Regions from separate parts of the Paeniglutamicibacter sp. MACA_103 genome, predicted to be linked through region 2. Evidence: predicted binding sites of a transcription regulator. Region 2 holds the regulator's gene; the other holds the start of a gene.
What was found. The regulator HspR, encoded in region 2, represses chaperone genes until heat shock. The targets are predictions, from matches to a motif close to AAGTTGAGTCNNNNNGACTCAACTT.
Positions count from the first base shown of each region.

Region 1: a site for HspR is predicted at 1,294-1,318, ahead of ACIPVK_RS03295 (ATP-dependent Clp protease ATP-binding subunit). Genes of this name have one in related genera too.

Region 1 covers NZ_JBIXLN010000004.1:126,252-129,576, forward strand. The annotation lists gene ACIPVK_RS03295 (ATP-dependent Clp protease ATP-binding subunit) at 1-1,278, opposite strand, end outside; gene ACIPVK_RS03300 (NAD(P)H-dependent oxidoreductase) at 1,524-2,078, shown strand; gene ACIPVK_RS03305 (acyl-CoA thioesterase) at 2,273-3,226, shown strand; gene ACIPVK_RS03310 (alkaline phosphatase D family protein) at 3,246-3,325, opposite strand, start outside.
Region 2 covers NZ_JBIXLN010000040.1:3,433-6,757, forward strand. The annotation lists gene trmB (tRNA (guanosine(46)-N7)-methyltransferase TrmB) at 1-8, shown strand, start outside; gene ACIPVK_RS16890 (alpha/beta hydrolase) at 62-991, opposite strand; gene ACIPVK_RS16895 (heat shock protein transcriptional repressor HspR) at 1,001-1,432, opposite strand; gene ACIPVK_RS16900 (DnaJ C-terminal domain-containing protein) at 1,532-2,497, opposite strand; gene ACIPVK_RS16905 (nucleotide exchange factor GrpE) at 2,689-3,249, opposite strand; gene dnaK (molecular chaperone DnaK) at 3,265-3,325, opposite strand, start outside.

The DNA.
Region 1 (3,325 bases), on a different contig from region 2:
ATCGGTCACATAGCGGGCCGACATCTCGACCGCGGCGCGGATCGCCTCGTCGGTGTAGGTCACCTTGTGGTGCTGGGCGTAACGGTCCTTCAGCCCGTGCAGGATCGCCACGGCATCCTCGATCGAGGGCTCGGGAACGGTCACCGGCTGGAAGCGGCGCTCCAGGGCGGGGTCCTTCTCCACCTTGCGGTACTCGGCCAGCGTGGTGGCCCCGATGAGGTGCAGTTCGCCGCGGGCCAGCCGGGGCTTGAGGATGTTGCCCGCGTCCATGGACCCGTCGCCCCCGCTGCCGGCGCCGACCACGGTGTGCAGCTCGTCGATGAAGACGATCACTTCCCCGTCCTGCGCGGCGATCTCGTCCATGGTCTGGGTCAGGCGTTCCTCGAAGTCGCCGCGGTAGCGGGTTCCGGCGACCATGGCTGGCAGGTCGAGCGCGATCACGCGCTTGTCCTTGAGCTGTTCCGGAACTTCGCCCGCGACGATGGCGCGGGCCAGTCCCTCGACCACCGAGGTTTTGCCGACGCCGGCCTCGCCGATCAGCACCGGGTTGTTCTTGGTGCGCCGGGCGAGGATCTCGATGGTCTGCTCGATCTCCTCGGCGCGGCCGATCACCGGGTCCAGTTCGTCCTCGACCGCACGTTTGGTGAGGTCCATGCCGAACTTGTCCAGTAGTGGCGTCTCGCCCCTGGTTGGCTGGCCTGCCGGGGCGGACTGCTGCGGTGCCGGTGCGGCGCCGGAGGGTTGTTGGTCGGTGCCCTCGGCGGCGGCCTGCAGGGTCTGCGGGGTGACCCCGGCGGCTCCTAGCACCTGCCCGGCGGGCGATTCGGTGTTGAGCACGAAGGCCAGGAACAGGTGCTCGGGATCGATGTAGGTGGAGCCGAAGGCGCGGGCCACCTGGTAGGCATCCAGCAGCGCGCGCTGGGCCGACGGAGTCAGCGCGGGGGTGGATTCGGTGCGTTGCGGCCCGGATTCCGGTAGGCGCTGTTCGGCGTCGCGGGCGATCGCCGCGGCGTCGGCCCCGGAGCGGCGCAGGGCCTCGTCGACGGGCTCGACATCGAGCATCACGCGCAGCAGGTGCAGCGCGTCGATGTCGGTGTGGCCGTGTTCGACGGCGAATTGCGCGGCACGGGTCAGCACCTCGTGCGTGTGGCGGCTGAGCAGTCGGGTGATGTCAACCGGGCGCCCGAAGCGGCTGGTGCGCTGGCCTTGCAGGTAGCGCGCCAGGAAATCCTCGAAAGAGCCGTTGCCGGCGCCGGACGGGCCAAAGAATGCTGGCATGTTTCCTCCTATGGATACTTGAGTGCCATTGACTCAAGTTAACGCGGATGCCAACAGGATATTCCCGGGCGCCCTTCCGTAGGCGCCGTGTTCGCCGATGGCGAGATGGATCCGGGTGGCCGTCGACGGGGCCGGTCGGTGCTGTGTTGCGCGTCACGGCAATGTCGGGAATCGAGAGCCCCGCAACACCGTTGAAACTCATTGACGCATCAAGCACAACACCCCAGACACAGGAGACTCCCCCTATGGCAACCACCGTCCTTACCCTCGTCGGTTCCCTGCGCAACGGTTCCACCAACCAGCAGCTGGCCGAGGCCACCGTCGCGAACGCCCCCGAGGGCGTCGAGGTGAACCTCTACTCCGGTATCGAGGACATCCCGTTCTACAACGAGGACATCGACGTCGAGGGCCAGGTTCCCGCCGCCGCTGCCGCACTGCGCGAGGCCGCCGGTGCCGCCGACGCCCTGCTGCTGGTTTCCCCGGAGTACAACGGCACCATGCCGGCCGTGCTGAAGAACGCCATCGACTGGCTGTCCCGTCCGTTCGGCGCCGGCGCCGTTGCGGGCAAGCCGGCCGCCGTCATCGGTACCGCCTACGGACAGTTCGGCGGCGTGTGGGCCCAGGACGAGGCACGCAAGGCAGTCGGCATCGCCGGCGCCACCGTGCTGGAAGACGTCAAGCTCTCCATCCCGGGTTCGCTGGTCCGCTTCGCCGAGACCCACCCGAAGGACGACGCCGAGGTCGTCGGCCAGGTCGCAGCCGTGCTCGAGGGCATCCGCGCCGCCGCCGAAAGCAACTAATTTCGATTCCCGATTGACCCCTTCGGGTCGATGAACGCACGTGTGGCCGGTACCTTCGGGTGCCGGCCACACGTGCGTTTGCCCCGGCCCGGCGGCCGACGGGGAGTGCTTGCCGGAAAGGCGCACACCGATGGCGGCCGATGCGGACCGAAACGCATCGGGTCCGCTGCCTGGCACGTGGCTAGGATTGGCACATGAACGACGTGATGACGCTGCGCTTCCTTGCCGCACCGACCGATGTTTCCGAAGACGGGCTCACGGTCCAGGCCGGCCGGGTGCTCGAATGGATCGACAAGGCCGGGTACGCCTGCGCCGTCGGCTATTCGGGAGGGTATTGCGTCACCGCCTACGTCGGGAACGTCCACTTCACCCGGCCCATCGAAAACGGCGACCTAATCGAGGTCACCGCCCGGATCGTGCACACCGGGCGCAGCAGCATGCAGGTGGTGGTCACCGTCGACGCCGCCGACGTGCGCGAACGCGTCTTCAAGCCCGCCATGGACTGCATCCTGGTCTTCGTGGCGATGGACGAGGAACGCCGCGCCAAGGCGGTCCCGCCCTGGGAGCCGGCCGATGCCGAAGCCGAGCAGCTGGCCCAGGGGGCCGCGGACCGCGTGGCCGCGCGTGCCGAGATCCGCGATGCCATGCGGGCCCAGGAATACACGGATGCTGGCACCGCGCCGCGGGAACGCTTCCGGTTCCTGGCGTCGCCAGGGGACGTGAACTGGGGCGGGAACGCGCACGGCGGGATCGTGATGCGCTGGATCGACGAGGTCGCGCGGGCCTGCGCCATGGGCTGGTGCGGCAAGGATGCGGTGGCCGTCTACTCCGGCGGCATCCACTTCACGAACCCGATCCACATCGGAGACATCGTCGAGCTCGAGGCCCGGCTGATCCACACCGGCCCGCACTCCATGCACATCGCCGTGCACGTGCGCGCCCGGGACCCCCGCGATACGCAGTGGCGCGACACGACCCAATGCATGACCATCTTCGTCACCCGCGACGAGTCCGGGCGGGCCTCCGAAGTTTCGCAGCTGGTGCCCGCCAACGAGGAGGACCGGCGGCTGGATGCGCACGCAGTGGACCTGGTCCGCCGGCGCGCGGAGCTGAGCCCCCTGCGATTCGCCACGCCGCGGGTGTACTGAGTCGGCACCTTAGCCCGGTTCACGCTTCCTCCGAGCGGATTCGGTCCCCACGCGCCCGGAGCGTCGCCGCTTCGACGATGTCAAGCCTCGGGTGCATGT
Region 2 (3,325 bases):
CCCTCTAGGAACAACGGTTGGCGGGCGGTGTCGGGCGCGGGCCCGGCACCGCCCGCCGCGTTTAAGGCAGGGGTTGCTGTCCGGTGGTGATCAGGGCCAGGTTGCGCAGCGAAAGCGTGCCGGGGTCCCGATAGCCCCGCGTCGGGGACGCTTGGTCCTCCCGGAACTGGGAGGTGTTGTGGCCCGTGGCGGCATGGAGTCCCAGCTCGGGTCTGGCCCCGACGTTGAATGTGTGGCCGGAAAGCAATTTGCGTCCGGAGAGCAGGTGACCCAGCCCTGCCAGCCAGTCCCCGGCGGCGATGGCCTCGTAGATGTTCTGCGCCGGCACGTTGAGCCGGCCCGGCTCGCGGACGAAGCGCCGGGGAATCCCGGCCGAGCCAACCATGGCCAGGGCCTGCGCCCGCAGCCCGTACCCGGAGTCCGCATCGAGCACCTGCGCCGCAAGGGTCGCCGCATAGGAGTGTGCCTCCACGGCCAGGTGCGGGTGGTCGGGCCGCAGTCGGGCAAACGTGGCCAGGTCGCGCCCCAGCAGGTGCAGGCCGCGCCGCGCGGCCTGGTTCAGCAGGGCGCCGGCAAGGTTCGGCGTCCGGTAGCCCAGCCAGGCGACCACGGCGGGAGAAGGGATGCCGACCTTCCGCTGTTCCAGGTACAGCTGCCCGGCCTCGCGCACGCTGCCCCACAGGGCGTTGCGGGCCCGGATCCCGGTCCCGGAGAGCTGGAAGGTGATGTGGGTGGCGGTGTCCAGGTTGCCCACGGCTATGGCTGCCAGAGGTTCGCGTGCGGAGAGGTCGAGGTACAGCAGGTGGCGTGCGGGGATGGCCGGATCCATCGATCCCGGCCGCAGCGCATGCGCGGTGCCGTCCAGGCCCTGGCGGTGGGTCCGGCCCAGCCTGCCGCGGATTGCACACAGGGCCTCGAACCGGTCGTGGGCCTCGGCCGTGAGCCGGGCGTAGCCCTCACCCATGGGCGTCGACGCTTGCTCGAGGCGCATCCATCGCGGCTACTTGCCCCGCGGCTTCCACACCACCACGGCCTGGCTGCGGCCGCGCGGTCGTTGGCCCCGGGCCAGCGACACCACGTCGCCGGTGCTGCCGGCGGCAAAGACGCGTCCGAGCCCGGCCGCCTGGTGGGCGCTGCGCAGGGCGAAGACCTCGTTGCTGAGTTCACCGACCCGGGAGCGCAGGGCGGCAACCTGGTTTTCCAGTGCCATGATGCGCTTGATTCCTTCCAGGGACACCCCGTCCTTGGAAAGCCGCTGGATTTCCCGCAGCAGCTCCACGTCGTGTTCGGAGTACCTGCGCTGCTTGCCGCCCTGGCGCGAGGGCGAAACCAGGCCCAGGCGGTCGTATTGGCGCAGCGTCTGGGGGTGCATGTCGGCCAGATCGGCTGCCACTGAAATGACGAAGATCGGCCTTAGTCGGTCATTGCCCATGATCCCTGCCTTTCAATCGTTTTCATCCACCGTAGCCAACTTCTTGGTCAGGCGAGGCGCCCCCGTGCCGCTGGTGGGCGGCACGGGGACGGTCGGTAGTTAGAGCGTGGCTCGTGCGAGCAGGCCCTCGCGCGGGTTCTCTGCCTTGGTTGCCTCGGCGAAGGCCTCGACCGCCGCCTTGGCTTCCTTGGAAAGATTCTGCGGGACCACCACGTCCAGGGTGACCAGAAGGTCGCCCGTGGCCTTGGAGGTGCTCACGCCGCGTCCCTTCAGGCGCAGGGTGCGGCCATGCGAGGAGCCTGCCGGGACCTTGAGCTTGACGGTCTCTCCGCCCAGCGTGGGAACCTCGATCTGCCCGCCCAGGGCGGCCTCGCCAAAGGTCACCGGCACGTGGATCCGGATGTTGTTGTCCTCGCGGATGAAGAACGGGTGCGGCTTGACGGTGACCTTGACGATCAGGTCCCCGGCGCCGGCCGTGCCGGGCGCACCCTTTCCGCGGACGCGCACCGATTGCCCGTCCTTGATCCCCGCGGGAATCCGCACGTCGATGACCTCGCCGTTGGCCTCGCGCAGGCCGATGGTGGTCCCCTTCATGGATCCGGCAAAGGAGATCGTGGTGCTGGCGGTTCGATCGGCGCCCTTGCGCGGTGCCTGCTGGCCAAAGCCGCCGAAGCCGCCGCCTCCGCCAAAGAGGTCGGCAAAGTCCGGTGGCACCTGGCTGCCGCCGCCGCGACGGCCCCCGCCGCCGGTGTTGAAGAGGTTGGAGAAGACATCCTCGAAGCCGTTGCCCGGCGCTCCGCCGTGGCCGCCGGCACTGAACCGTGCCCCCGATCCCATGGCGCGGATGGCATCGTACTGCTGGCGGTCCTCGGGGTCCGACAGCACCGAATGGGCCTCGGTGATGTCCTTGAACCTGCGCTCGGACTCGGCATCGCCGGAGTTGGTGTCCGGGTGGTACTTGCGCGCCATCTTCCGGTACGCCTTCTTGATGTCCGCGTCGCTGGCGTCCTTGGAGACGCCAAGAATGGCGTAGAAATCCTTATCGACCCAGTCCTGACTTGCCACCGGGCGCCTCCTTTGCTGTAAAAAAATCCTTGTGGCCCGCCCGCCGTTGGATCTTGGCGGGGGGAAAAATCCGTGATGTGCTCCACCAAGTATGCGGCGGATCGCCTGTTCCATCACTGGAACCGAGGCGAGCCGCCGCACATTGGTGGGGGGTGCGGCGCCTGCAGTGCTGCAGGTGCCGCGTGTGGTGGTTACTCCCCGAGGGAGACGATCACCTGGGCCGCGCGAAGGATGCGCTCACCCTTCTTGAACCCGGGGCGCAGCACCTGTGCCACGTGATCCGCCGGGATCTCGGCGTTCGGCTGCTGGATCAGTGCCTCGTGCACGTTCGGGTCGAATGCCACTCCGGCCTCGGCGATGCGCTCCAGGCCGAGGCCCTCGAGCACCGCGTCGAGCTTGTTGGCGATCGATGCGAACGGACCGTCGACCAGGTCGCCGTGCTGGCGTGCCGCGTCGATGTCATCGAGCACCGGCAGCAGGTTGGCGATGACCGACTGTACGGCGACTTCGCGTGCCACGTCGCGGTCGCGCTCGACGCGCTTGCGGTAGTTGACGTATTCGGCCTGCAGGCGCAACAGGTCGTCGCGCAATTCGGCTTCCTTGTCGACGGCCGGGGTCTCGTCCCCGGTCGCGCTGGCTGCCTCGTTGAGGATGGCTTCGGCCTGGCTCAACGCGTCGCCCGAGTCATGGGCTTCGTCAACGGGCGTGACCTCTTCGTGTGAGGCGGCCTCGTCGTGATTTTCCTCTGACATGGTCGATGCGCCCCTTTACTTCTTGACGTTTTCGTCGTCTTCGTCGATGACCTCGGCGTCAACGATGTCTTCCTCG